DNA from 2 places in the Paenibacillus sp. J31R34 genome. Region 2 is predicted to be linked to the other one. Evidence: riboswitches for the same ligand, from Rfam matches in the RefSeq annotation. Region 2 holds a riboswitch; the other holds the start of a gene.
The links. Region 2 has a riboswitch for ZMP and ZTP ahead of rpiB (ribose 5-phosphate isomerase B). Riboswitches for the same ligand answer to the same signal wherever they lie in the genome.

Region 1 (14,845 bases), on a different contig from region 2:
TGGAGGCTAAGCGCGAAACGGCGTACAACGAAAATCGCATTTGCTTTGACGGCTTTCAGGCAGGCGACCATGTTCTGCTCGTTGATGATGTAATCAGCTCCGGTGCAACGATTCGCTCGATTGCTGCCCAAATGGAAGCGATGGGCGTCAAGCTCGTCGGCGTGCATGCGATTATAGCCAAAGGTGAGCATTACCGCAAGCTGGAGGAAGACTTGAACGTTCCGGTATGCATTCTTAGCCAAGTTTAATTGTTACGCTGTATAAACAGGGAGCCCATACACGCTTTAGTCAAAGCGGTTAATTACGATAAAGAGGTGGACAATATGACAATTATGGAGCAAAACACGAAGTCGGCAGCTAAAAAAAGAGAAGAAAGCGATTTGCCGCGGAATTGTACCTTTTCCCCTGAGGATTGGCATGTATTGGCGCAATATTGGTATCCGATCGCGATTGCAAGCGAGATTGCAGATAAGCCGGTTGCGGTAACTCTGCTTGATATGAAGCTCGTCTGTTACCGCAGCAGCGACCGGGTTGTCGTCGCCCGTGACCTTTGCTTTCACCGCGGAGCCCCGCTAAGCAAGGGCTGGATTGAAAATGGCGAAATCGTGTGTCCGTACCATGGTTTCCGCTACAATTGCGAAGGCAAATGCACGGCGGTGCCCGCGCATCCCGATTCGCGTATCTCTCCTAAACTAAAGCTCATCACATATCCGGCCGTAGAGCGTTATGGTCTGATCTGGACGTCGTTGATGTCCTTGGAGGAAAATATTCCGGCATTCCCCCGCTGGGATGATCCCGATTACGTAAATATTTTGCCGCCGAGCTTTGATATTGCTGGTTCTGCTGGACGCCAAATGGAAGGTTTCCTGGATGTGTCGCATTTTGCTTATGTGCATACGGAAACGTTCGGCGACCGCAACAACACCGAGGTGCCGCAATATAAGGTAAAGCGGGAAGGGCAGGAGCTGCTTGCGGAATATTGGAGCACCGTCAGCAACTATGGCAAGGGACAGGATAATCCGGCACCTGATGACTTTATGTGGCTGCGTGAATTCCGTGTATTTCCGCCGTTCGCAGCATCGCTCACCGTATATTTTCCAGATGAGGGGAAATTAAATATTTTAAACTGCGCATCTCCGGTATCGGCCCGATATACAAGGCTTTTCTGCCCAATATCGCGTAATTTTGATAAAACTGCTCCGATTCAAGATACGATTGATTTTAACCTAAAGGTGTTCCAAGAGGATGCCGAAATGGTCGAAGCACAGACACCGGAGGATTTGCCGCTCAATCTTCAGGCAGAAGCGCATATTCCGGCAGACCGGACCTCGATTGCTTACCGCCAGCTGTTGACCGAGCTGGGTCTTGGCAAAAACTACACATCTTAATACCTTTATATAATAAGATTTGTTATCGAGTAGGAAACAAGAGCTGGCCTTGGGGGCTGGCTCTTTTCCTGTTTTGTGGCGAGTTCATTTGCGATTGTGCTTTTTTGAGCAAGAAAGCAGATTTTCCGCTGCTGCTAATGATAAAGTAATAGAGAATGAGATTTGATGCCGACTTTGGAGATGACAACTTGAGAAAATTGAGTCTTTATTATTTCTTTTATTATTTGGCTGCGTCATCCTTTGGTCCGTACATTAGCATTTATTTAAGCGAGAAGGGGATTAGCCTCATAAGCATTGGCTTGATTTTGTCGATGCTTTCGCTTACAGGCATCCTCGCTCAGCCGATTATGGGGATTTTAAATGATCGATTATCTGACCCCAGACGTATTGTGCTGCTATGCCTGCTGCTCATGCCTTTATTTGCTTTTGGCTATTATTATTTTGATACGGTCTTTGCGCTGTGCCTGGTGTCTTTCTTCTATGCCATGTTCCAATCGTCCTCTGCTCCTTTGAGCGATGTGCTGACGGTTGAAATCGCTAACAGCCAAGGCTTCTCCTTTGGCAGCATAAGACTATGGGGTGCGCTGAGCTTTGCGCTCGGCTCGTTCATTACCGGATTCGTGTATGGAAAAATCGGATATGGCGCCAGCTTTATTAGCTACGCTCTGTTGATGGTATTGGCGCTCGTTACGTTCTATACCGTCCCATATAAGGCTGTGATGAGAGCTAAAGTGTCCTTGAAGCAGCATGCTTCGCAAATCTTGAAGCACCAAAGCTTTTTGACTTTTGTGCTGTTCAGCTTTCTCATCGCTACGTCGATTGCGATTAATTTTAACTTCCTCCCGATTTACTTCAAGGAGGCAGGCTTTGATAAAGGCTGGATTGGGGCAGCCTACAGCATTGCCGCCATTATTGAGGTTCCAATGTTCTGGTTCGCGGTTAAGCTGCATAGGCGCTTTGGCTTAATTCCAATGATGATGCTGGCGGCTCTATGCTATAGCTTGAAATGCCTCGTTATGGCTTTCTCTACTCAGGTGGGGCTGGTGCTTGCCGTGCAGCTGTTTGATGGCATCGCCTTTGCGTTCATGGCAAGCGCTTCGGTTGAGGTGATTAACCGCTATGCGCCGAGCTATGCCAAAGCGACGTATCAGACCTTATTTGTGGCACTTACTTCCGGCATTGGAGGCATTATCGGCAGTGCCTTGGGCGGTGTGGTCATTGCGCATTGGGGCGTCAACCGGTTGTATTTGTTGATGTTCAGCTTGTGCTTTATTGCACTGGTCGGTTTTACGGCAAGGCGCAGGCAGCTTGAGCCCCGCTCTGACGGGCCGGTAAACCAAGAAGGAGAAATGATTCCTTCATAAAAAATAGAGCAGATGCCCGGAAGCCAATCGGGGCTTGCTACTTCGGGCTATTTCCGAAAGCATCCGCTCTCGCCATTAGGGCTAATTCTTTGGAGCCGAAATCATAGCTTTCAGGTTGTCTTCCTGGTACTTGTCCATACCAGAGAAAACGGCAGTATAATAAATATTGTCCTGCTTCCACAAGTAATAAGGCGTCGTAGGTGATACGTAGATTTGGTTCTTGTCTTCATAAGCCGAAATTGCGACGCCATTTATCTCCAGATTCCGAGTGAGCGTGAGCTTGGATGTGTCGAAAAGCGGCTCCTTGCTCTGATAAAGCGAGAAAGTATCCTCTATATTATAGATTGAAGAATCGTACGATGCGCGATAGGTTGTCCATAGAGCGTCGGTCGCTTGTCTGAACGCATACTCCGTATTCTGATCGCCGGCCCTAAGTAATATCGAACCGCTCAGCTTAAGCCCCGACAATTCCAAAGGGATTTTCACCGAAAAGTCGAGAATGTTTTCCGCCGCAAGCAAATCCTTTTCATCATAAAGAGGAAACGAGTTTCCAGCTCCATCGTAGCGGACATGCTTAGCTTCTTGCGGTATAACAAAGGATTTCACCATTTTTGTGAGCTCTTCTTGCGAAATATACTCGCTATAATAATCGATTGCGTACCATATATTGTCATCCTGCCAGTAGAAGCTTGTACCCGTTTCTGGCCTTTGCTTATCGCGTCTATTATCCGTGAATAAAGTGCCTTTGACATCGCCGATCGTCATCGTTTCCTGTCGGTACTGAGGAGTCTCGTTTGCACTTTGGGGATATTGAGCCGCCCCCCGTAATTGATTGTGCTCCAACAAATTGCCATTTCCCATAGAAGCTTTGACTTCTATAATTTGTTTGTTTTTTTTGCCAAAGTTAGATACAAAAGTAAAGGATGCTACATCAATAAGATCGTCATCGTTGGCGCTGGTGAAATTTTTAGAATATAATACATTCTCGAACTGATAACCTTCAGGAAGATAATCCGGTATTTTAAAGTTATATTTCGGAAAATCGAGTGCCCGGTCGAGACTATGAAACCATCTGAATGAATCGTTGTACATAGGATATAGATCCAAACTAGGGTTTGCTGCTTGAGTAACCATAGCGAGCTCGGCACCCTTCTCTGGATCCGATGCATTGGTAAGCAAGATGGCGCTCAAGACAATAACCGAGAGAATAGCAGCGGCGGAGAGCTTGTACGAACCTTTTTTAAAGTTGGCGATCATTATCATTCTCCGTTTTGCTTCATTTTTGTTGTCCCCAAAATACGATAGGTTGACCCGAGAAGAGGGGGAATGGGCAAATAAACGCGACAGCATGAGTAAGGTTCTGCCATAGGACAAAGCTTCATGCTCGCCCAGTGCTTCAAGAACACGCGCGTCGCAGGCCACCTCCTGATCGGCTTTCATCTTCCTTACGGAAAGCCACACCAAAGGGTTGTACCAATGCATTCCTACGGAAAGAGTCCACAGGGAGTTGAACCATAAGTCCTTACGTTTGTAGTGGATGAGTTCATGCATCAGGATATGCGTTAGCTGGTTTGAATCGGCGATCGTGCTAATATCCTCGGGCAAATAAATCCGCGGCTTCCATAAACCATAAAGACAAGGGCTACGAAGATGGCTTGTTTCATAGACGTATATTCTTTTTTTTATGTTCAGCTTCTGTTGGCACGTCTCAAGAGCCATGAGTACTTCAGCTTCCTCGATTTTCACTGAGTTTCCGACTATTTTCCTGAAAATCAGCACGCTAAACAGGTAATATCCACCCAAGCATAGAAGCCCTATAAGCCATACAAGCGAGCCTATCGATAGCCAAGTCATTCCATGCGTGCTTTCTGAAATATGGTCTTGAGAAGAACGTGTTGCGACTGAAGATTCTGTTTCGTCTGCTTGGTTCGTGTTGAACTTGGGAGGCTGTTTATTTATATCCATATCATTGGAATTAATTTCCGTGTCAGTGCCGATCTTAGTAAAGGGAGTGAGCTGCGTACTCTTCTGAACTGAATTCCATTCCAGCGGGAACGTTTGCGGCAGCACATTAAACAAGCTTAACTGACTCTGGGGAGCAATGGGAACCAGCAGCTTAATTAACACAATAAACCACAATATATGGATAACTCTAGGTTTAAGGTGCTTTTGGAACAGCTTCCTAATCAAGAGTAGTATGAATAGGATTATCGTCGATACCGCTGACGCAGTGAACAGAAGAGAAAAGACTGTTTCCAGATACTTCATAGCTTCTTCTTGTTCTCCAATATTTGTTGAAGCTCCTCAATATCTTTATCCGATAGTGTCTCTTCTTCGAGAAATTTCGCGCACATCATCCCTACTGCTCCCTTATAAACTCTATTCAGAAATGAACGATTCTCGGCTTTTAAGTATTCATCATGCGAAACCAGCGGATAGTAGAGGTAGTTCCGGCCGGACTTCTCGAATCGAATCGCTTTTTTCTTGTGAAGCCTATTCAGGAAGGTTTTAATCGTCTGGTCTGACCAATGCATTTGTTGGGTTAATTTGAAAATAATCTCACTGGCGGACAAAGGCTCCTTTTGCCAGAGGAGCTTCATCACTTCGCTTTCGGCCTCGGTAATGTGTGGGGACTCGTGCATCGTATTCACCCTTCTTTATTTTATTTGTTTACACCTGTAAACGATATTTAAAGTTTACAAGTGTAAACGAAACGTGTCAAGAATAAATCGTGATCTCCGAAGTAAGGCCTGTAAAGACAGAAAAATAAGGCAAATACGCTAGCGGAGCTTGCATTTAGCGCTTATTTGAAGGACAATGGCTTCATTGTTCTGGAAACGATTGCAGTAATGCAAGAGACTGAGCTCTGTACGGTTGACTGTTAAGGCGGGCGATAGCGGAGACGTGGCATAATGAGCCGGAATGGATGTCGCAGCTGCGCTGCAGATTAGAGCAGTCGCTTAAGGAAGCGGAAGCTTCCTTCGGAAAAGAAATTGATTAGAGGGAGCTGGTTTAGCATGAACATTTTAATTACAGGAGCAGGGCGAGGACTTGGCTATGAGCTGACGAGCGAGGCGCTGGAGCGCGGACATTCGGTTGTTGCGGGTGTTCGATCGCCAAATGAGCCTAATGAGAAGCTGTCGGCACTTGCGGAAAAATATGGTGAGCGGCTATCACTTGTGGAGCTGGATGTCACAAATGAGGAAGGCATTGCAACGCTTGCTTCACAATTGAAGGAGCAGAATGTGAGCCTTGGAGCGATCATCAATAATGCAGCGATTCTCAATTCTCGAAATACACACATCGAACAGTTGGATTTTAAGGAAGTGGCACTGACGATGGATATTAATGTATATGGGCCTATGCGTGTCGTGAAGCATTTGCTGCCTTTATTAACGGAGAAGGACGCTGCCATTTTTAATATTTCTTCTGAAGCGGGCAGCATTACGCATGCTTATCCAGGGGATTATCCGTATGCGATATCCAAAACAGCGCTCAATATGTTCACGCAGCAGCTTCATGTATATTTGCAGAAGCGGGGCATTCAGGTGCTCAGTATTCATCCCGGCTGGATGCGGACGGATATGGGCGGTGGAGAGGCACCGCTGGATGCGAGCCATAGCGCGCGCGGCATTATTGGGCTATTGGAGCAGCGCCGCACGCCGGACGGCCGCTTTATGTTCGTTGATCATGAAGGAAATTCAATGCCGATATAGAAAGTCGGAATTGGTTGTTGACAAATAACGGATATCAGCTATACTAGCATTAATTATTTGGTATGCGTAACTGGCGAAAACGTAGAGCACTACGGGGGAGCGCATATATCATAGCAGCCGTTCGCCTGGGCAAAGTATTTGGTCATCTGACCAAATACTTTTCTATTTTAAAATATAAGAATGTATAAGTTTCCCCCTTATACTCCGCTTATATTTCACCGCGAAACGTTAGCTTTACCACCAGAGGACGGCGACAGCCGTTTGCGCTTGAGGAGAGGGCAAAATGAAGCAGACGAGAAATGTAGCAGTGTTAGTTTATGAGAGAGTGGATACACTTGATTTTGCTGGTCCATTCGATATATTCGCCATCTCAAGTGGAAAGGACCGAGATTTTAACGTATACACGGTTGGCGAGACGAAGAAAGCTTTGCTTACGCTTAGCGGAATTGCGATCACACCGGCGCATAGCTTCGAGGATTGTCCTGTGCCTGATCTATTAATCGTTCCTGGTGGCATGGGCTCGCGTACGGAGATTCATAATGAGAAGCTTACGAGCTGGATTCGCCAAACGGCACAGCAAGCTGAGCTTATTTTATCTGTATGCACAGGAGCGCTGCTGCTGGCCAAAGCTAATTTGCTGGATGGACTGCGGATTACAACGAACCGCCGGGCGCTTGATCTGCTGCGTGAGCTTGCTCCTTCCAGTGTGACGATTGTTGAGAACGTGCGCTATGTGGATAACGGAAAAATCGTCATGTCCGCAGGAGTGACGGCTGGCATGGATGCTGCACTTTATGTTGTGGCAAGGCTGCATGGTCAGGGGCGGGCTGAGCAAACAGCAGCTATTATTGAATATGATTGGCATGAAGAGAAAGGGCAAAACTGCCTCCACTTGGCAGTGTCTGCCTCAAAAGCCGAGCTTGAAATGAAACAGGCTACATCTGATGATCTGGAAGCGATGCTTCGTTTATACAAGGAAGCAGCCCGCTGGATATATGAGGCGAAGGGCTTGCGCCAGTGGAGCGAGGATTCTTTTACAATGGCATATTTGGAGAGATTTATTAGGGAAAAAGAAGTATTCGTCGCTTACCTGCAGGGCGAGCTTGCGGGCTGTTTTTCGGTCGAATGGGATGACGAGCCGATTTGGGGAGAGCAATATCATACGGATGCCGGTTATGTGCATCGGCTGGCTGTAGCGCGCAGCATCAAGGGGCAAGGTATTGGCGGTCAACTGCTCGCTTGGTCGGAAGCCTATATTCGTGGGCGTGGAAAATCCTGGATGCGTCTCGATTGCATGGCAGCAAATCCGTCACTTAACGCCTTTTATGTCAGCCAAGGCTTGACTTTATGCGGCAGATACGATGCAGAGGGCTGGAGCGCAAATTTATATGAGAAAAAGCTGTAACCGTCTATGAAGGGGGAATGCTAGAGCGGCCTCCGGAGGGGGAACGGTTATGGGTACACAAAAAGGAAGCGCTCGACTTGCCTATGCAAGATGGGTTCAAGCGGCGCTTCCCCTTATTTTTATTCCCGGTGTATTTGAGCATGATTCTTTATGGAACGCAGTCAAAAAGCAGACAAATAATGAGCAATTAAGTTATTATCCACTATAAAGAGCTTCTTTATACCAAGCAGGAAGGCTTATGCATTCCCTGATGACTGCTTTGCCTCGGTTAAGTAATAGAGAAAGGCAACCACTGGCAGAGCGATACCGATCAGGGAAGCTAAAGCCCATCCGCCATAAGCATAGGCCCATCCTCCCAAAAAGGACCCCACGGCTCCGCCGATGAAGAAAATGGACATGAACAGACCATTAAGGCGTCCCCGCATCTCACTGCCTAGCGAATAGATAACGCGCTGGCCCAATACGAGATTTCCAGACACTCCCATATCCAAAACGATAGCGGCAACCAGCAGTAACGCCAGAGCGGCGAAAGAATCCCCGCGCACGAGATAGGCAGTTAAAAAGGAAAGGGCAGAAATCGCAATCGCGATGCCGCTCAGTAATTTAGTCAAGCCACGATCAGCTAGTCTGCCGGCAATAGGTGCTGCTATGGCTCCTGCTACACCAGCAAGAGCGAATAAAGCGATGCCTTGCTGGGTTAAATGAAAATATTCAGATAAACGCAGCGGAATGACGGTCCAAAACAAACTAAAGGAGCCAAATAAACAAGCTTGATAAAAGGCGCGGCGACGCAAAATAGGCGTTGCTTTCAACAGCGAGCCTAAAGAGCGAATCAATGCTCCATATTGGAGGGATGGTGCTGGTTTCCGCTGTGGAAGCGCACGGGATAGAACAATTGCGAGCATTGTAATCATGATAGCAGATAAAATAAAAACGGCTCTCCAGCCCAAGTATTCCGTCACGAGACTGGCTAAAGGACGAGCAAACATAATGCCTAGCAGCAGACCGCTCATCACATTGCCCACAACACGTCCGCGCTGCTCCTCCGCTGCCAGAAAAGTGGCATAGGGGACGAGAATTTGCGCAGCAACCGAGCCTATTCCTATAAATAAAGCAGAGGCTAGAAAGGTCGCTGTATGAGTGGCGAATATAGTTCCGATTAGCGCGATAATGACGACAACTAATGAGGTGATGACTAGGCGGCGATTTTCAATCAGATCACTGAGCGGGACGATAAATAGTAGACCGATAACATAACCGACTTGAGTTAGCGTTACAATTAACCCTGCTGCCCCTAGCGGTATTCCGATGGAGGCGCTAATCGGCCCGATTAACGTCTGGGCATAATAAAGATTTGCCACGATGAGGCCGCAAGCAGCGGCAAGAAGAAACATAAGCCAGTTCGGAATGGATTTGTCCTTGGACCGTAAGTTGTTCATAATAACCTGCCTTCTTTCCGTTCAAATGGAGGTGTCAATCCTTTTTTTCTTTATGGCTATATTATATACTATACGTACAGTATTTAAAATGTTTTTTTTCAACGTGCCCAAAATTTTATATAATGTAAAGAAAGTCCACAAAAGGAGCTATGACCATTGCATACAAAAAGAGGGAGACCTCGCAACATTGAAGCGGAGCGTGCTATTTTAACAGCCTCCTACAACCTGCTGCTTGAAATCGGATTTGGCGGCGTTACCGTTGAGAAAATTGCCGAGCAGGCACAGGTGAGCAAAGCTACGATTTATAAATGGTGGCCCAATAAAGGAGCCGTTGTAATGGCGGGTTTTATGTATGCCATATCGGCAAGGCTGCCGATACCGGATACGGGTACTGTATATGAAGATGTTTTGCTGCATGCGACTAATTTATCCCGATTTTTAACGAGTCGTGAAGGAGCGGTCATTACGGAAATTATCGGAGAGGGGCAATTTGATGCGAAGCTCGCAGTCGCGCTGCGGGAGGAATATGTCCGTCCGCGCCGCTCCGAAGCAAGGCAGCTGCTCATGCGAGGGGTAGAGCGCGGGGAACTAAAGCGGGAGCTGGATATCGAATTGGGTATTGATTTGCTTTATGGACCGATTTTTTATCGCTTGCTAGTTACAGGGGACGGGCTGGAGGACAGCATCATTAAATCCTTAATAACGGGCGCTTTCGAAGGAATCAAACAAGAGAGGGTGGAGTAGACTGCCAGCACAATGGGATGAAAAGCTTGCTGTAATCGCTCAGTCTCATCTAAATTGCTTGCGATATTGGCCCGGCGTCTGGCCGACTCTTTTCTTGAAAAGCGCATTAAACGAATCAATGTGGCTATAGCCGACCATTTCGGCAATCGTACTAATTTTAAGCTGTGTTAAGCGCAAATGCTCACAGCTTTTTTGTATGCGCAGTTGGTTCAAATAGTTTCCAAACGTTTGTCCGGTGTGCTGGAGAAACAGCCGCTGCAAATGCCGGACGCTCCAGCCGGACCTTGTGGCAAGCTTCGCGAGTGTCAATTCTTCATGCACATGCTGCTCCATAAATTGAACGAGCATGTTGAAGTGGGAGACATCCTTTATGATCAACGGGCGATCGTCGCTTCGCAGTCGGTGAAGGGTAATGATCAATTGCAGGAGAAGCGTGTTTAGATAAGTGCTCGCTCCCGCTGCCGAGAAGGAAAATTCCTGATGCATGGCAACGAGCAGTTTTTCAATTGAGCCATCGCGATCCTGAATCGAATGATAGGTGACTTGTTTATTTTGCAGCTCATCTAAATATTGCTCCAGCAGCGGATCGTTGAACAAGGTGGACAACGCAAGCAGCAGCTGCGGCGCAAATAAGCAATTATATACGATGAGCGGATGCTCGGATCGATCCGATGAAGAAGGCCTGAATACATGGGGAACGCCGATCGGTATGGTGAAAAATAGTCCTTTGCTCACGGCAACAATATCGTCTCCAATGTGATGAAAGCCTTTTCCTTCAGCAACAAAGCTGAATTCTATAAAATCATGGGCATGGAGGGGGACATTGAAATCCTCTGAGCAGCGATTAACAAAAATCAGAAGCTGATTGCCAAAAAAATGCTCGCCTTTAAACCACTGCACAGGTTTCTTCATGACATGCTCCCCTTTAATTGGATGGCTGAATGACCGGGATATTTTGGCCGTTTCACAAGGATTTTTTATAGAAATGGACGCTATAATTATACGATAACAGGGTAAGTGATGAACAGCAGCTTTTCCTGATTAGAGGAGGTCGCCTCATGGTCCAGATCGTAAAAGTCAGATGTGAATATTTGAAAAATCCGCTTGGTATAGATGTGCTGCATCCTAGAATTAGCTGGCAAATTCAAGCGGAGGAAAGAGGCATTCAGCAGCAGGCCTACCAGCTGCAAGTTTCATTGGAGCCAGAATTCGGGCAAGTTTTATGGGATTCTGGCCGGAACGCTTCCGGTCAATCCGTTCATGTCGTGCTGGATCAAATTGAGCTGCAAGCGCGCACGCGTTATTTTTACCGGGTAAAGGTGTGGGTCCACGAGCAGCATTTGGAAGGCAGTGATTGGTCGGAAACGGCGTATTTTGAAACCGGTCTCATGGACTACAGCCGGTGGACGGCGGAGTGGATTAGCGCACCATCCGTTTTGGCTGCGAGGGATGAGGATGCGGAGCGCTGTCCTCTGCTCAGAACCTTTGTCACCGTTGAAAAACCGGTCAAAAGCGCCCGAATTTACGCTACGGCGCTAGGCATGTATGAGCTGCAATGGAATGGCAATCGCATTGGCGACCACTATTTTACACCGGGGTGGACCAGCTACGGCAAACGGCTGCAATATCAGGTGTACGATGTAACGGATCAGTTGGGAGTTGGTACGCATGCAATTGGCGCGCTGCTCGGCAATGGCTGGTACAAAGGGGAGCTTGGATGGACGCAGGAAAAAGAAACCTATGGTTCGCGCGCGGCGCTGCTCTTCCAGCTTCATATCGGCTATGAGGACGGCACGGAGGACGTTGTCGTGTCAGGCAGCGATTGGCAAGCGGCGGGAAGCGCAATTCTGATGTCCGAAATGTATCATGGAGAGCGCTACGACGCCCGGCTGGAGTTGGAGTGGCATAGTGGGCAAGCGACCGATTCAGACGTCTGGCAATCAGTTGAAATCATTACACATTCTAAATCGATTATAACCCAGCAGGTAAATGAACCTGTTCGCCCGGCTGAAATACTTAAGCCGATTGCTGTGCTCCAAACGCCTGAGGGCGATACGGTGCTTGATTTTGGCCAAAACATGGTCGGATGGGTGAAATTCGAGGTCGAAGGCGCCGCCGGGCATGTGGTTGAATTGCAGCATGCCGAGGTGCTGGATCAGGCTGGAAATTTCTATATGGGCAATATTCGCAAGGCCGAGCAGCGCATCCAGTATACGTTGAAAGGGAACGGGAAGGAGACGTTTGAGCCGCATTTCACCTTTCAAGGCTTCCGTTATGTGTTGCTGACAGGGTTTAAAGCGCCAATCAAGCTTGAAGCTTTCAGTGGCATTGTGCTGCATTCGGATATGGAGCGTACAGGTTTTTTTGAATGCTCGGATGCCAAGGTGAACCAGCTGCATCATAATATCGTCTGGGGACAAAAAGGCAATTTTGTCGATGTGCCGACCGATTGCCCGCAGCGCGACGAGCGGCTTGGCTGGACGGGAGATGCACAGATGTTCATTCGAACAGCTTCGTATGTGATGAATGTTGCCCCATTTTTCACTAAATGGCTGCTAGATCTGAAAGCCGACCAGACGCCAGAAGGGGGCATTCCGTTCTACATCCCTAATCTGAAGCCTGAGTTTTCCGAAGGCTGGGGGGATACGAGCCATTCCTCTGCGGCCTGGGGTGATGCGGCGGTCATCTGTCCATGGACGCTGTATGAAGCGTATGGCGATACAAGGCTGCTGGAGGCCCAATATGACAGCATGAACCAATGGATTCAGTATATTTTTGAGCAGGGCAGCGATCCTTATTTGTGGAATACCGGTTTCCACTTTGGTGATTGGCTCGGGCTTGATTCCAAGGCGGACAGCTATGTCGGGGCAACGGATAGGGATTTTGTTGCAACGGCCTATTACGCATATTCGGTATCGCTCGTTGCCAAAGCGGCTAAAGCATTAGGGAAGGCAGCGGAGCTGGAACGCCTTGCGTCATGGCATGAGAAAATTATTGCCGCATTCCAGCATGAGTTTCTAACCCCGTCCGGGCGGTTGTCTGTTCCGACACAAACGGCGCAGGTTCTGGCGCTGCGCTTCGGCCTCGTGTCGGGGACGGCGAAAGAGAAGGCGGAGTATAAGCTTGCGGAGCTGTTAAAGGAACAAAATGACCATCTGACGACAGGCTTTGTAGGCACACCGTACTTAAATCCTGTGCTTAGCGAAGCTGGGCGCAATGATTTAGCTTATCGCTTGCTGCTGCAGGAGGATTATCCATCCTGGCTCTATCAAATTACGAAAGGCGCCACGACGATTTGGGAGCATTGGGATGGCATCAAGGAGGACGGCAGCTTCTGGAGCGCGGATATGAACTCCTTCAACCATTATGCCTATGGCGCAATCGGAGAATGGCTGTACAGCTACGTGGCTGGCATTCAGCCAGATGAGGAGCAGCCGGGATTCAAGCATGTGAAAATCAGCCCGCAGCCGGGTCCGGGTTTGACATGGGCCGAAGCGAGGCTTATGACGATGTACGGAATGGTTGTTTCCTCCTGGTGCCGCAATGAGGCAGGTCGAATGGAAATTCAGGTGACCGTGCCAGGCAATGCCCATGCAACGCTCAAGCTACCAGGAGTGCAAACGGCGGCCCATGTGCTTGAAAATGGAATTGCGCTTGCGCAAGCAGCGGGTATAACCGCGATTCATGAAGAAGCGGGTAGCGTCACGCTTGCGCTAGGCTCCGGACAATATCACTTCACTTACGACGGCCATTGATAGGTTGTTATAATGGCCGGCGAGTAGGTGTTGTTACAAAAATCCATGGAGAAACACTTTGATTATATTGATTTTCTCAGTTATAATTATGTATTGATTATACGATGAAAACTCATATTTTCAGCGTGAAGCACAGCGATGTTTATGCTGACAGCCTATAAATGGATAGGAGTGAACGCCCATATGAACGTCATGGCTCGATTGAAGGAAGAGACTGCTGTAAATCACAAGCAGATCGAAGACAACCGCTTTGCCAAAGCCATTATGAATCAAACTTTAAACGTAACGGACTACTCCCTTTACCTACAGAAGTTTTACGGTTTTATTAAGCCTGTTGAACGCCATATTGCTGCTCTATCAGAAGCGCAAAACGTACAGGAGCTTGGTGAATTTATTCAAAACCGCGCCAAATCCCCGCTGTTGGAACGCGATTTGCTTGTACTTGGTTTAAGTGAGGAGCAGGTGCAGCAGCTTCCAGAATGCGAGCAGCTTCCACAGCTTGCTACTGTCGCTGCCGTGCTAGGTTATATGTACGTCATTGAAGGTTCTACAATGGGCGGCCAAATTATTACGAAGCAGGTCCGCAAATTTTTGCCGCTTACAGAGGATGTAAGTGAGGGAACGGCCTATTTTAACGCCTATGGTTCTGAAACTCGGGCAAAATGGGCAGAGTTCAGCCAATTTGTCACGCAGTCTGTATTATCGGAAGAAGAAGCCAATCAAGTCGTTGAGTCAGCGAAGCAAACGTTTTTGACTCTGGAGGTTTGGTTTAATGCTTAACAGAAAGAGCGATTCACCTGCCTTGAACCGCACGTTATTGACAGGTGAGGACTTTATCACCCAAGAAGCGTTAGACTTGACGAATTGCGATAGAGAACCCATACATATTCCGGGTTACATTCAGCCGCATGGTGTACTGCTAGCAGCCATACTGGATGCAAACAACGAAATTGTACAATGCAGCCGGAACACGAACGATATGCTGGGCAGATCCCCAGAGGAATTGCTCGGAAGCTCCTTGTCAGCGCTAATTG
Region 2 (14,845 bases):
CCATCATCGGGGAGGCGCGAGCTTCAAGGCGGAGCCTGCCGTGTATCAAGCAGCCTATGAAAGCAACCGCAGACGTTTTGTGGAAAAATGGGGCTTTCAGCCGACGGAGGCACTCGTCATTCGCTCGGATATGGTGTCGCTGATTGAGCCCCAGCTTGAGCCTTATGAAGGGGCGGCGCCCGCGAGGCTGCTGGAAATTGGCTGTGGCTGCGGGGCAACCCTGCTGCGCTTGAAGAAACGGCTGCCGCGGGCAGAGCTGCTCGGGGTGGAGAAAAACCCTGGTGCCGCGAAGGTTGCTGCCGCCATCGGAGTGAAAGTGTATGATACGGAGCGGCCGGAGGATTGGGGCCTCGAGGCAGACAGTATGGATGGCATTATTGTTGGCGATGCCCATCAATATGGAAATTTGGAGCAGTTGAAGCAGCTCGCGGCTCTTCTAAAGCCGGGAGGTTGGCTGATCGGATCGTTTGCTAATCGCCACTATTACCGCTATATACGTCATTATTTGTCACCAAGCAATCACGGTGCGCAGCAGCAGGCAGCCTGCCTATATGGCGCAGAGCAGCTGGGGGAATTGTATGGGCAGGCTGGATTAGTTCGGACAGCGATTGCGCTTGTGCAGGACGGTCAAGAGCTGGCTGAGCAGGAGCGTCGTGTGGTGGAGGGGCTGGAGCAGGTAATTGCGCTGACTAATGAGGAGTTGAAAGGCAGGCTGACAGCGAGCGAGCTGCTTGCTTTCGGCCGCCGCGCCAAGCCAATTACAGCGCCAAACGGCTGGGCTGTGCAGGATAGGCAGTCGATTGAGCCGACTGCGAGTTATGTAGGCGATGAAGCTGCGATAGAGGAACTAGAGGAGCTATCAACGGTGAGTACAGTTTCGGAAGCGGCGCAAGAGGACGAAGCGCCGTTGGCAGAGGGAGCTGAAGAGATAGGTGGAGCTGGCGCGGGGAATGCCCAACTAAATGAACAGGGCATTCGCGAGCAAAATGATGTTGTTTTCAGTGGGGAAAGGCTTGTAATAAATCGCGAGGTTAAACAGCAATATCAGGATGTATACGAGGAGCATCTTGCCCGTTATACCTTGGCATCACATGTTGTAGACGGACTGCGGGTGCTGGATGCCGCTTGCGGGGCAGGCTATGGAGCTGCACTGCTTAAACGTTCAGGGGCGAGCGAGGTTGTTGGCATCGACATCGACGAACATTCGGTGAAGCTGGCGAAGCGGGATTATGGCGGAGAAGGTGTATATTTTGCGGTAGGCGATGTACTGCAATTGCCATTTGACGGGCAGGTATTTGATGCAGTGGTGTCTTTCGAGACGATAGAGCATGTTGCAGATGGGGCGGCTTGGATCAAGGAATCAGCGCGCGTATTAAAGGCTGGGGGATTATTCATCGTGTCTACACCGAATCGGGCGGTGACGAATCCGGCGCTTTATTTTGAGGAGCGGCCATTTAATCCCTATCATCAATTTGAGTATAGGACAGCAGAGCTGGCAGGCGAGCTGCTGCTTCATTACGATATTGTGGAGCTGTATGGACAAAATCCCATCGACGATTCCCGTATGGCAGCGATGAATGGGCTGCGGCGAATGTTCCAGCTGGAGCCGGGTCGGAAGCTGGAGCGGGTACTGCAGTCGGAAGGACATGAGCTGATTCCGCTCAGTCGCTTCAAAAGCTGCGAGCCGATGTACGTCGTGGCAGTGTGCCGCAAGAAATAAGAAACAGCGGTATTGCACTGGAATGAAAGGTGGTTTGCCCGTCTGATGGAGACGGGCAAACGGACGGTGGCAGCTACGCGCTTTTTGGCAATGGCAGCTTTTTTTATTCTAATCTTACAATGTACATATAACAATTTCGATGGCCGTTTCGGCAAAAACATCTTTAATTATTTCTCTTACCTGGCCCCATTGGAGCTTATCGAGTCCGCAGCCGATTTGCGGCATGGCCAGCTTGGCAATGCCTTCTTGCAAGCAGATGTCCCTCATGGATACAATGGCTAGGGTAAGCGTTTGGTATCCCGATTTATAAACGGGTGGGGATCAACCGGCCGAAATCAAACAGAAGCTCTGGGAAGAAATAAACAGCAAATATGAATTTGAATATGGATTCTAACTTGAAAATTCTGTCCGTGAGTTGGCTGGAACGGGTTGTTTCAACATCGCAGCAGGAGCATTTTGCTAAGCGCGTCAGCGAACTCGCCCTTTTATTGTTTATACGCATCGGGTATAATGACGAGAGCTTGTTACTTCGGAAAATGGGGTGTCTTTACGCATGGCTTTAAAAGCTGGTATCGTGGGCTTGCCGAATGTCGGCAAATCGACTTTGTTTAATGCAATTACGCAAGCGGGTGCTGAATCCGCTAACTATCCTTTTTGTACAATTGATCCTAACGTTGGTGTTGTAGAGGTACCGGACCCGCGTATGAATAGGCTCGTTGAGCTTGTAGTGCCGAAAAGCATCGTGCCTACAGCGTTTGAGTTTGTTGATATTGCCGGTCTGGTAGCAGGCGCGAGCAAGGGCGAAGGACTTGGCAACAAGTTTTTGGCGCATATCCGTGAAGTCGATGCGATTGTTCATGTCGTTCGCTGCTTCCAAGACGAGAATATTACGCATGTAGCGGGCAAAATCGACCCGATCGACGATATTCAGACCATTAACCTGGAGCTGATTTTGGCGGATATTGATTCCGTGGATAAAAAGATCGAGCGCTCCCGCAAAAATCTCAAGGGCGGCGACAAAAAAGTCGTGCAAGAGGTTGAAGTGCTTGAGCGTGTAAAAGAAGCGCTCTACAATGATATGCCAGCGCGCAGCCTGGAGCTGTCCGATGACGAGAAGCTGCTTATTCGCGATCTTCATTTGCTGACCATGAAGCCTGTGCTTTATGCAGCCAATGTTAGCGAAGCAGAAGTTGCCGATACGGACAATAATGAATTCGTTAATAAAGTACGTGAGTTTGCAGCTGCTGAAAATGCAGAAGTGGTGCCCATTTCCGCTCGCGTTGAGGAAGAGATTGCTGAGCTGGAAGGCGAAGACAAGGCAATGTTCCTTGAGGAGCTTGGTCTTGCGGAGTCGGGACTTAACCGTCTAATTCGTGCGGCTTACAAGCTGCTTGGCCTTTATACGTATTTTACGGCAGGCGTGCAGGAAGTCCGCGCTTGGACGATCCGCAGCGGAACGAAAGCGCCGCAGGCAGCTGGCGTTATTCATACGGATTTTGAGCGTGGCTTTATTCGCGCCGAGATCGTATCGTTTGACGATTTGTCTGCTGCCGGTTCGATGAACGTGGCGAAAGAGCGTGGTCAGGTTCGCCTGGAAGGTAAGGACTATGTCGTAAAAGACGGCGATGTTATACATTTCCGCTTCAACGTTTAGATTTTTGAGGCAAGAAGGAGCTTTCGGTCTGCTTTGTGAGCGGATTCGGAGGCTCTTTCGTCTAAGTAGACGAGGATAGCAAGCGGAGAAGTAGAAAACTGGGCGCGGCGGCAGTAATTCGCTTGTCGATAGAATGCTGCGCATATGTTATAATGGAGTATCAAAGTGTGATAACAGAGGTGAATGATGGTGTTGGACCGTTTACAAGCACTAGCTGATCGTTACGAGAAGCTGAGTGAATTGCTGTGTGATCCAGATGTAGCAAGTGATCCGAAGCGTCTGCGGGAATATTCCAAGGAGCAGTCCGATCTGCAACAATCTTATGAAGCTTTTACTGAATATAAACAAGTGTCGGAGCAACTGGACGATGCGAAGGTTATGCAGGGCGAGAAGCTGGATGACGAAATGCGCGAGATGGTCAAGATGGAGATTGATGAGCTGTCTGACCGCAAGGAAGAGCTGGAAGAAAAAATTAAAATTTTGCTTCTGCCGAAAGATCCGAACGATGACAAAAACGTTATCGTGGAAATTCGCGGCGCAGCTGGCGGCGACGAAGCAGCTTTATTCGCTTATGAGCTGTACCGTATGTACACGAAGTTTGCGGATACGCAAGGCTGGCGTGTAGAGCTGATGGATTTTAATGAAAATGACTTGGGCGGCTTTAAAGAGGTTATTTTCATGATTACGGGCAAAGGCGCCTACAGCAAGCTGAAATTCGAGAGCGGCGCTCATCGGGTACAGCGTATTCCGGTAACGGAATCTGGCGGCCGTATTCATACGTCTACTTCTACTGTTTCGGTTATGCCGGAGGTTGAGGAAGTGGAAGTCGAGATTTTCGACAAGGATATTCGGGTGGATACGTTCTGTTCCAGCGGCGCAGGCGGCCAGTCGGTTAATACGACAAAATCCGCTGTCCGGGTACTTCACGTACCGACGGGCATTATGGCGACTTGCCAAGACGGCAAATCGCAAAATGAAAACAAAGCTAAAGCGCTGCAAGTATTGCGTGCGCGTATTGTTGATGTACAGCGTCAAGAGGAAGAAGCGAAATATGCCGGCGAGCGTAAAAGCAAAGTCGGAACGGGCGACCGCAGTGAGCGGATTCGCACGTATAATTTCCCACAGAGCCGCGTGACGGATCACCGTATTGGACTTACGCTGCATAAGCTGGATTCCGTAATGAACGGCGATATGGCTGAAATCATTTCGTCGCTGACGATTGCCGAGCAAGCGGACATTATGGAGAGAGAACTGAACTAACTTAAGTACTTTCCAAAGTAAGCTGCCGATTAAGGCATGCTGCATGAAGAGGCAGGGTTTTCGAGCATTAGTGCTTGGAGAGCCTGCCTTTTATGCGGCTTTGCGTTTTATTGCTGAGTGTACAGGGAAGTAAAGAAAGGGACGTTGGATACATGGGCGACAATAACAAGGGGTGGAGCGTTTTGCTGCCTTGTACCATTAGAGAAGCCTGCTTGCAGGCTTCTTCGTTTTTGGCGGGGCAGGGCGTTGAGGAGCCGCGCAATAATGCGGAGCTGCTGCTCCTGCATCTGCTCGGCATCGGACGTATGGAATTGCTGCGCGACGGGGGCGACCCTTTCCCGAGTGAGCTGGCTCCAGCATGGGACGAGCTCACCCAGCGAAAAGGGAATGGCGAGCCGGTGCAATATATCATCGGCGAGCAGTGGTTTTACAGCAGGCCGTTTGCGGTTACGCCGGCCGTGCTAATTCCGCGGCCCGAGACGGAGCTGCTCGTCGAGGCTGTGCTTGAGGCGGCGGATCGCCTGTGGCCGGAATCGGCACAGGCGGAAGCAGAGGACGCGCCAGTGGAAGGTGCGACTGAGGTGGGGCTTGCTGCCGCTGAGAGCAATAGCGGTAGCGAGCATGCGGAGCCAGAGGGCGCGTCAGCTATAGCGGAGGACGCTACGAAGGGCTGGGCTGCGCGGCCGACGGTGCTTGATGTCGGCACGGGCAGCGGCGCCATCGGCGTGACGCTGGCTGCGCTGCGTCCGCTCTGGCGCGTGTGCGCGTCCGATCTTTCGCCGGACGCGCTGGCTGTCGCCCGCACGAATGCGGCCCGCCATGGAGCGGCAGGCCGCATGGCGTTCGTGCAGGGCGACCTGCTGGCGCCGTTCCTCGGAACGGGCGGCGCCGCCGCAGACCAAGCACTCGGCGCGGCAGACCTCCGCGTCGATGTGCTGGTGTCCAATCCGCCGTATATACCGGCGGATGACCTCCCGGGCTTGCAGCGCGAGGTGCGGGATTACGAGCCGCACCTCGCACTGGATGGCGGAGCGGACGGGCTGGACCCGTACCGCCGCATGGTAGAGCAGCTGCCGCTGCTAAGGCAACTGCCGCGCATCGTCGCCTTCGAGCTGGGCATGGGCCAAGCGGAGGCGGTGGCGAAGCTTCTAAGGGAAGCGGGAGCATGGGACGAGGTGCGGACGATTACGGATTATGGCGGCATTGACCGCCATGTTATCGCGGTTCGCACTAACGGCTAGGCAGGATGAACAATCTCACTTGTAGGCTACTGTTCTGCTATTTCTCGGACTGAAACGCGCCGTGCCCTCACAGGACGGCGTCAGTTGTTTACGCTTGAAATATAAGCATGTATAAGTACACACTTGTAATAGGCTTATATTTAATCGCGAAACGGTAGCTTTGCATTACAGGCTGGCGACATCCGTTTACACTTGTCTATTAAAATTTAATAGTTTCGAGGTTTATAGAACGGGAATCGCGGACATACTTACGGATAGATACGTTCCGGAACGCAAGCAGAGGTACCGACGGGTGCCATCGAGAGGAGCTTGTGTATGTCCCGCAATTATTCCCGTATTTCTTATCGTAGATCCGTTGTTCTTATTATGGTGGTGCTTGCTGTACTTGTGATGAGCTGGGAGCTGCAAAAGGTAGATGCCGCTGTAGCTGGCAGTCATATTCCGGAGGAGTCGATCAGGCTCCGCATATTGGCTAATTCCGACGCCCCTGCCGATCAGGCAGTTAAACGCGTCGTTCGTGATGCTGTGGTCGAGGCGATGAACAGCTGGGTGACTGGACCGCAGACAATAGAGGAAGCTCGTGCAACGATGCGTCAGCATATGGGCGAGATGGAGCTTTTGGTTGGCAAAGTATTGAGCAGCCGGGGTTTTGATTATGAGTTTCACATTGAGCTTGGCCAGGTTCCTTTCCCTACTAAAATGTACGGAAGTGAAGTATATCCCGCAGGCAGCTACGAAGCGCTGCTCATTACGTTAGGCGAAGGCAAAGGACAAAACTGGTGGTGCGTGCTGTTTCCGCCGCTTTGCTTCATCGACGCAGCTTCCGGAGAAGCGGTAGCCGCCGATGGCGAGGTGGAGGCAGCAAACGCAGCAAGCAAGGCAGAATCGAAAGAAGCGAAAGCATCTGTAGAAAAGGCGTCCGTACAAAAAGAAAATGCCGGCGAAGTTGTCCATGCCAAGCAGGATTCTGCTCCTAACACAGCGGAAGGCGAAGCGCCGGAAGCAAAGTTTTTCCTTTGGGAAATGCTGCAAAAGCTGATTGCTTGGGTGCAAAGCTTGTTTGCTTAGGGCTTGTATGCAGACTTAAGTAAGCCAGATTCAGATCGAATGTAGTGTCAAACGTAATGCCTCTCCTACTAGGAATGTCATACCTCATAAAGGTGAACATGTTTTTTTGAAAGTTAGCATCATATTCATCGTTTCAGGTGGTTACACCCTGCGCAAAGATAGAATTGGCGGACAGAGAAGCCGCTATATCAACAAGATCACCGGAAAGGCAACGGTGGCGGACTCAGGAGCCGCTAATGCGCTGCCTTTAGCCATTTTGACGGGATAATGAGCATTATAACGGATTTCCTGTCCGCTTATGGTCAGAAATCGAGTCGAGAGCGAGAATAGCGGATTCTCAGTCCTCCAAAAAGGAGGGACCGTGTGGAGCTGCACGGTTTCGGCAATGCCGCTTAGCCACATTGGCTCAGCGACCGCGGTCTTTGCAACAATCACATGCTTCGGTTTTCAGGCATCAATTCGCCAGATGAGATTGGCCTCGATTAAGCTCTGAGCAAGGAGTGGCAGGTCTACTTACGTTTGCATGCACACCTTAGCATACAGCAGCCAATAGAGTGATTTGAGCCAGTGAGCATCCGTGGGCTGCGGTTATGCTGCTGGCTCCGTTTTTATCCAAGCGTATGGTATACTAACGGGAGTATACGAACTAGAAGGATGACTATAACAGAGCAAGGATTGAAGGATAGAGATGACTACAACGAAGGTATGGCGCATGACGGACCAATACGCGGAGGCTTCTATCGCGGAAGCAGCGGAACTGCTTCGCCGTGGAGAGCTCGTGGCTTTCCCGACGGAGACGGTGTATGGTCTTGGGGCCGATGCTCGCAGCTCGGAGGCCGTGGCGCAGATTTTTCAGGCCAAAGGCCGCCCCTCCGATAATCCGCTTATTGTTCACATCGCAAATATTGCGCAGCTCGATGAACTGGTGCTGCCTTATTCGTTGCTTGCGAAGCAACTGATGGAGCAGCTGTGGCCGGGGCCGCTCACGCTTGTGCTTCCCGTTCAGCCGGGAGTGGTGTCGCCGCTTGTGACGGCGGGCTTGTCCACGGTCGGCGTGCGGATGCCTTCCCATCCGGTAGCGCTGCGCCTCCTAGCAGCCGCTGGCTGTCCAGTTGCCGCGCCGAGCGCTAATCGCTCAGGTAGGCCCAGCCCAACGCTCGCCGAGCATGTGGCTGAAGACCTTAGTGGCCGTATCGGCGGCATTGTCGATGGCGGCGCTACAGGCATCGGCCTTGAATCGACCGTCATTGAACTGATGGGCGAGCAGGTGCTTCGTATTTTGCGCCCCGGAGGCGTAACGGTGGAGCAGCTGCGCCAAGCGGCGCCGCAAGCGGAGATTGATGCGCCTGCGGATGCCGAATCGGCAGCGGAGGAGCTTGCCGCCCCGCGCTCCCCGGGTATGAAATACACGCATTATGCGCCTAAGGGCGAGCTTAGCATCGTGGAAGGAAGCTCAGCCGCGAGGCGTGTTGCTTATATGCAGGAGCAGGTGTCGCAGGCTGCAAACGCTGGACTGAAAGCAGGCGTGCTCGTGTTCAATGAGCAGGCCGCTGCTATGGAAGGCGGCTCCGCCCTCGTGCTCACTTATGGGAGTGGGCAGCAGCTGGAGCAGGCTGCGCATCGTCTATATGCGGCATTGCGCCAGTTTGATGCTGCTGGCGTGCAGCGAATTTGGGCAGAAGGCTGCGTGCCGGAAGGTATTGGAGCTGCGCTTATGAATCGGCTGCTCAAGGCAGCTGGCCATCGCATTAATCAGGTTTAAGGGTGAAACAAGCTTAAGCCAGTGCCCTATTTTTCACTAGGATAGTTGAAGCCTGTGCCTGTCGTGCCGATTATGCAGTTATGTGAATCAAGCTTTGGAGTTTGCCTAACATGATACAAGGGTAAGAATAGCTCCAGGATCGATTAAACAAGCTATAGTATGTTTGTCCCCATGCCCGCATATGTTGAAGTATTAATGTTTGCGGACGTGGGGGGAGATCGTTTTGTGGGGTAGCCATATGCTTGGAGGGCAATTTGTTACACTGCTGCTTATGGCGGTTGCGCTTGGCATGGATGCTTTTTCACTAGGAATTGGAATTGGGCTGCGCGGCATTCGCTGGCTCCATATGATAAGATTAAGTGCCATTATCGGTTTATTTCATATTATTATGCCGCTCGGGGGCATGTACGCTGGGGGATTCGTCAGCGGCATGCTCGGTCATGTAGCAACGGCTGCTGCTGGTGTGCTGCTGGTGCTGCTCGGTGGGCATATGATTTATAGCTCCTTGCGGGGAGAAGATGCACAAACCTTTGATCACCGCACGATTTGGGGAACGATGCTGTTCGCGCTTGGCGTCAGCGCTGATTCTTTTTCCGTTGGCGTAACGCTCGGCATGTTTGCAGCCGATTTGCTGTTGACGGTGCTGCTGTTTGGTTTTTTTGGCAGTATGATGTCGATCATAGGGCTGCTGCTGGGACAAAGGGTCAGTCATAAGCTGGGCGGCTATGGCGAAGCATGCGGCGGCGCGGTGCTGCTCGTGTTTGGTTTAATATTTATTTTCTGAAAATATAATGATTTATAAGTTTACATGTATAAATAGAATTGTATTTCATCGCGAAACGGAAGCTTTGCCGCCAAAGGACGGCTTCAGCCGTTTATGCTTGAAATATAAGAATTTATAAGTTGGACATCTATAAATACGCAAATATTTCTCGGACTGAAACGAGCTGCACCGCCAGAGGACAAGGGCAGCCGTTTCACCTTGGTACACATAGAAAGGGGCATGCGGCGTGAAGCGCATTTTGTTCATTTGTACGGGAAATACCTGTCGTTCTCCGATGGCGGAGGCGATGCTGAAAAATATGGCGGGCCAGCAGGACGTAGCGATTGAAGTACGTTCGGCAGGCATTTCGACGATCGATGGTTTGGCCGTTTCCGGCCATGCGACAGAGGTGCTGCGCGGTTATGGCATTGAACATCAGAGCTCTTCGTGCGCGCTGACTGGAGAAGCGGTGAAATGGGCTGACCTCGTGCTGACGATGACCGCCAGCCACAAAAGAGGACTGCTCCAATGGTTTCCTGAAGCCGTCGACAAAGCACATACGCTCAAAGAGTATGTAAATCAGGATACAGGTGTACTGGCAGACATTAGGGAGCTGGAGCAGCTGTACACGGAGCTGCATATGAAGCAGACGCTGGGACAGCAGTTAAGCGATGGCGAACGCAATCGTCTGCTAGCGCTGGAGCGCCGCATACCGAGCTTTGATATTATAGACCCGTTTGGCGGAACACTTGGGAATTACAAAAGCTGCGCCGAGGAAATTCGCAGCTGCTTGCAGCTGCTGCTCTTGCGTTTAAAGCAGGAATAAGCGGATAGCTGCGGCGACGCAAAAGGGAAAGCGCGAATTTAGGTGCAGGAACGATTGATTTTTCAAAATAATTCGGCTATGATGGGTACAGATATACGGTTTCCGATGTGACTGGCGACGGAAGTGGGTAACCACGGTGGAGCATCGGAACATACGGCCGGTCGCCTGGGCAAAGAGCAGCATGCTGAAGAGCATGTCATGCTCTTTTTTCGTCTTTTGGGACAAATTTAGGTATAATAAAAGCGTCGAATTGCGGAAGCGGAGTTCATGTGCCGAGCACCGCAAGTATCAATGCAAGTGCAGCATCGTCATACTTTGGAGGAGGTTTATACGTGAAAATTGCCATTGGGGCCGATCATGCCGGCTATCGGCTGAAGGACGAAATTGTACCATTTCTGCTATCGCTTGGACACGAAATTGAAGATTTCGGTTGTGACTGCAATCAATCGGTTGATTACCCGGACTATGCACTGCCTGTAGCTGAAAAGGTGGCAAGCGGGGAAGTGGACCGCGGCATTCTCATTTGTGGAACAGGCATTGGCATGTCGATTGCCGCTAATAAGGTTAAAGGCATCCGCTGTGCGCTGGTGCACGATTTATTTTCCGCCAAAGCGACGCGCGAGCATAATGATACGAATGTAATTGCACTGGGTGAGCGTGTCATTGGCCCAGGTGTTGCACAGGAAATTCTTCGCATTTGGCTGGACACGCCATTCTCCGGCGGCGAACGCCATGCGGGACGCATTGATAAAGTAGGCCAAATCGAGCAAAAATATAACGCTTAAGCTAAATGAGCGCGGAATAAGGCGTTGTTCCATGCTTGCATGGAAACGGTTAGTCAGACAAGGAGGTCGCCTGCGATGGGAGCAAACGAGGAAACGATAGCGATAGCAAGTGCAGTAGAGACGATCGTTCGCGAGCTTGCGGCAGCGGGCAGCCTGCGGGCTGGACAGCTTCTCGTCATCGGCACGAGCACGAGCGAGGTGCTGGGCCGGCGCATTGGAACGTCGGGCACACTTCAAGCTGCTGCGGAAATTTTCGCTGGAGTGGAGGCAGTGCGCCGCGACATTGGCTTTTATCCCGTATATCAATGCTGCGAGCATTTAAACCGTGCGCTCGTTATCGAGCGTGATGCCGCTGAACGCTATGGGCTTGAACAGGTCGCAGCGGTTCCCGTTCCGAAGGCAGGAGGCTCCATGGCGGCTTACGCCTATCGGCACATCAGCGATGCTATCCTCGTCGAGACGGTAGCCGCTCATGCTGGCATAGATATCGGCGATACCTTCATCGGTATGCATTTGCGCAGAGTAGCGGTTCCGGTGCGGCCTTCTATCCGCAGCATTGGCGAGGCGCATGTCACGATGGCGGTTACGCGGCCAAAGCTGATTGGCGGTGTGCGTGCGGTGTATGAGCTTGGTGGCGTGGCAGACAGCCGTGATGCTGTTGTGTTGACTCCGGAGCAGTCGGCCGGGACTTGCGATTAATCATTAGTATTTCATAAGCGTTTATTATTGGCGGATCGAGCGTATATCCCGTAGAGCATGTATCTGACGAGCATATCCTGCTTAATCCTTATTTATATAACAAGTACACACTACTGAGGAGGCAATTAAAATGGAAAATCTACGTAAACAAGATCCAGAGGTTTTGAAAGCAATGGGACTGGAATTACAGCGTCAACGCGATAACATCGAGCTAATCGCATCAGAAAATATCGTAAGCGAAGCTGTTCTGGAAGCTTTGGGTTCTGCTTTGACGAATAAATATGCAGAAGGCTACCCAGGCAAACGCTTCTACGGCGGTTGTGAGCATGTGGACATCGTGGAAGATATCGCACGCGATCGTGCAAAAGAACTGTTTGGCGCAGACCATGCCAACGTACAGCCGCATTCCGGCGCACAAGCGAACATGGCTGTTTATTTGGCGGCGCTTAAGCCTGGCGACACGGTACTGGGCATGAATTTGGCACATGGTGGCCACTTGACGCACGGCAGCCCGGTTAATGCTTCCGGCTTGCTTTACAACTTTGTAGCATACGGCGTAAATGAAGAATCCTTCACGATTGATTATGAAGAAGTTCGCAAAGCGGCATTCAAGCACCGCCCTCGCATGATCGTAGCTGGTGCATCTGCATACCCGCGTATTATTGATTTCGAAAAAATGGCTAAAATCGCCAACGATGTAGGCGCGCTATTTTTTGTAGATATGGCTCATATTGCAGGTCTTGTGGCTGCTGGTCTTCATCCTAACCCAGTGCCGCATGCACATTTCGTTACAACAACAACGCACAAAACGCTTCGCGGTCCTCGCGGCGGCTTGATCTTGTGCCGCAAAGAGTGGGCAGCTGCGATCGACAAAGCGGTATTCCCAGGTACACAAGGCGGCCCTCTGATGCACGTTATTGCGGCTAAAGCAGTAGCGCTCGGCGAAGCTTTGCAGCCATCGTTCAAAACATACGCGCAAAACGTTGTGATTAATGCTGCGGTTCTGTCCGATACGCTCGTTGCTGAAGGCATTAACATCGTATCCGGCGGCACAGACAACCACCTGATGCTGATCGACACGCGTACCCTGAACATCACAGGCAAGGAAGCCGAGCACGTGCTGGATTCAATCGGTATTACAGCTAACAAAAACGCGATTCCTTTCGATCCAACGAGCCCGTTCATCACTAGCGGTATCCGTCTTGGAACGCCAGCTGCCACTTCGCGCGGCATGGATGAGAAAGCGATGAAAGTAATCGGCGAAGTGATCGCTGTTACGCTGAAAAATCCGAAGGATGAGGCAACGCTTGAAAAATCCCGCCAAATCGTTCGCGATCTGACATCGCAATATCCGCTTTATCCAGAACTGAAATACTAATCTTAAACTTTTGAAAAATGCCGCATAGGGCTTCGGCCTCTATGCGGCATTTTTGCGTATAAACAAGCGTATGAAGGCTTTCGTTCCATTATTAAAAGGGATTTTTATTCATTTTTGGTAGATATATTATGCAGCAAAACCATTCGGCATGCTACAATAGTACAGACAAAGCTAAATGGAAGGTGATGGTACAGCCATGAGCAATACGATTTTTCTCGTTCTGATTTACGTTGTAATTATCGTACTTGTAATTGTAATCGTAACCCGAGCCAATCGTTCGCGAAAAAGAAATGATAATGGCCATTCGCTGGGCAAGCGAAGCTTGTCGTTAGCCTCTTGGCCGTCTGAGGAGCCGCCGCTTGCGCTGGGAGTTCCTTACCAGCATCCTGCCCGTCCGGCTGCCGAACGTCTTGAGGCTGCCCTTACGAATGATTTTGAAAGCCGGATCAAGGATCGCGTGCTCAAGCAGCTGCCGAGCTTGTCCGATAAGGAATGGAAATGGACCTTTTTCGAGCTGAAACGATTTTTTCTGATGTGCGGACTGCTTCGGGGAGTTCCGATGTACAGCGGCCGTGCGGATCTCATCTGGCATGAAATGCTGATGTTTACGCGGGAGTATGAGCAGTTTTGCACATCCTTCTGTGGCGGGCTGATTCATCATGCCCCGCACGCTGAAAATGAACGTCCGAATGTCGATGGCCGGGCCTGGTTTGACTGGGTATACACAGAGCTGTTTCAGCAAACGCCGGCAAGCGGTCGGGTGTGGGGCGCCTTTTTCAAGACGCCGCTTCCTCGCGAGTGGACGGATGAGTTTGCAGAGCAATCGGAGCAGGCGCTGACGGAAAAATGGTTTAATGCCAAATCAGCGGCAGCATACCCCGATATGCAGAAGACGATAGATTATTTGCAGTGGCGCTTGAAATCGCAGCTACATAATAGCGATGAGCAGGTTAAGCCTTATCCGGTGGGCGCCTCTTCCTCCTGGAAGGGCGGCTATGATCCGGTAGTTGGAGCGACAGGCATGCTGTCCGGCATGCTCATTTTTCATTCCATATCCGCTTCTTCGCCTAATGACTTTGCCGAGCAAATGAATGCAGCGCAGACAAAAGCCCAAAGAGATGCAAATGGCAGCGGGTCGTCGACATACGGCTGCGACGGATTGGGCTCCTCTCATGACCGTGATGATTCCAGCGGCGGCCATGACAGCGGCAGCGACTCATCCAGCTCCTGCGGAGGCAGTAGCGGGGGAGACAGCGGTGGCGGCTGTGGCGGCGGCTGCAGCAGCTAAAAACGGACGATTTTTCAAAGTGAAAAATCACAGGATGCATCAGGCCTTTTACAATGCTATAATATACGGGATTGTGTCTACAGATACAGAAATACGTTATCACACAGGAGGAATAACGCTCCATGAGCAAATTGGTCATCTGCGACCATCCGTTAATCCAGCATAAGCTGACCTTTATTCGGAATAAAGATACGAATACGAAAGATTTTCGGGAACTGGTTGATGAAGTAGCAACATTAATGGCATATGAAATTACAAGGGACATCCCGCTTGAAACGATTACCGTACAGACGCCGGTTGCGCAGACGCCATCGAAGGTCGTATCGGGACGCATGCTGGGTCTTGTTCCGATTTTGCGCGCCGGCCTTGGCATGGTAGAGGGTATTTTGAAGCTTATTCCT

Region 1: another riboswitch for ZMP and ZTP. It lies ahead of AC50YG_RS04920 (GNAT family N-acetyltransferase); the one in region 2 lies ahead of rpiB (ribose 5-phosphate isomerase B).

The regions. Positions count from the first base shown of each region.
Region 1 is NZ_JBXENU010000001.1:1,188,126-1,202,970, reverse strand. Features, by position in the region: gene AC50YG_RS04950 (phosphoribosyltransferase) at 1-248, shown strand, start outside; gene AC50YG_RS04945 (Rieske 2Fe-2S domain-containing protein) at 333-1,388, shown strand; gene AC50YG_RS04940 (MFS transporter) at 1,577-2,752, shown strand; gene AC50YG_RS04935 (M56 family metallopeptidase) at 2,834-5,020, opposite strand; gene AC50YG_RS04930 (BlaI/MecI/CopY family transcriptional regulator) at 5,017-5,394, opposite strand; gene AC50YG_RS04925 (SDR family oxidoreductase) at 5,770-6,468, shown strand; ZMP/ZTP riboswitch at 6,525-6,606, shown strand; gene AC50YG_RS04920 (GNAT family N-acetyltransferase) at 6,752-7,873, shown strand; gene AC50YG_RS04915 (hypothetical protein) at 7,923-8,081, shown strand; gene AC50YG_RS04910 (MFS transporter) at 8,110-9,312, opposite strand; gene AC50YG_RS04905 (TetR/AcrR family transcriptional regulator) at 9,469-10,056, shown strand; gene AC50YG_RS04900 (helix-turn-helix domain-containing protein) at 10,102-10,968, opposite strand; gene AC50YG_RS04895 (family 78 glycoside hydrolase catalytic domain) at 11,115-13,811, shown strand; gene AC50YG_RS04890 (biliverdin-producing heme oxygenase) at 13,995-14,591, shown strand; gene AC50YG_RS04885 (diguanylate cyclase domain-containing protein) at 14,584-14,845, shown strand, end outside.
Region 2 is NZ_JBXENU010000006.1:74,189-89,033, reverse strand. Features, by position in the region: gene AC50YG_RS17595 (methyltransferase domain-containing protein) at 1-1,720, shown strand, start outside; gene AC50YG_RS17590 (hypothetical protein) at 1,766-2,002, shown strand; gene ychF (redox-regulated ATPase YchF) at 2,274-3,374, shown strand; gene prfA (peptide chain release factor 1) at 3,564-4,634, shown strand; gene AC50YG_RS17575 (N5-glutamine methyltransferase family protein) at 4,787-5,875, shown strand; gene spoIIR (stage II sporulation protein R) at 6,191-6,943, shown strand; gene AC50YG_RS17565 (hypothetical protein) at 7,050-7,211, shown strand; gene AC50YG_RS17560 (L-threonylcarbamoyladenylate synthase) at 7,632-8,705, shown strand; gene AC50YG_RS17555 (manganese efflux pump MntP) at 8,944-9,489, shown strand; gene AC50YG_RS17550 (low molecular weight protein arginine phosphatase) at 9,716-10,294, shown strand; ZMP/ZTP riboswitch at 10,392-10,472, shown strand; gene rpiB (ribose 5-phosphate isomerase B) at 10,627-11,079, shown strand; gene AC50YG_RS17540 (TIGR01440 family protein) at 11,155-11,778, shown strand; gene glyA (serine hydroxymethyltransferase) at 11,909-13,156, shown strand; gene AC50YG_RS17530 (UCP032817 domain-containing protein) at 13,353-14,444, shown strand; gene upp (uracil phosphoribosyltransferase) at 14,567-14,845, shown strand, end outside.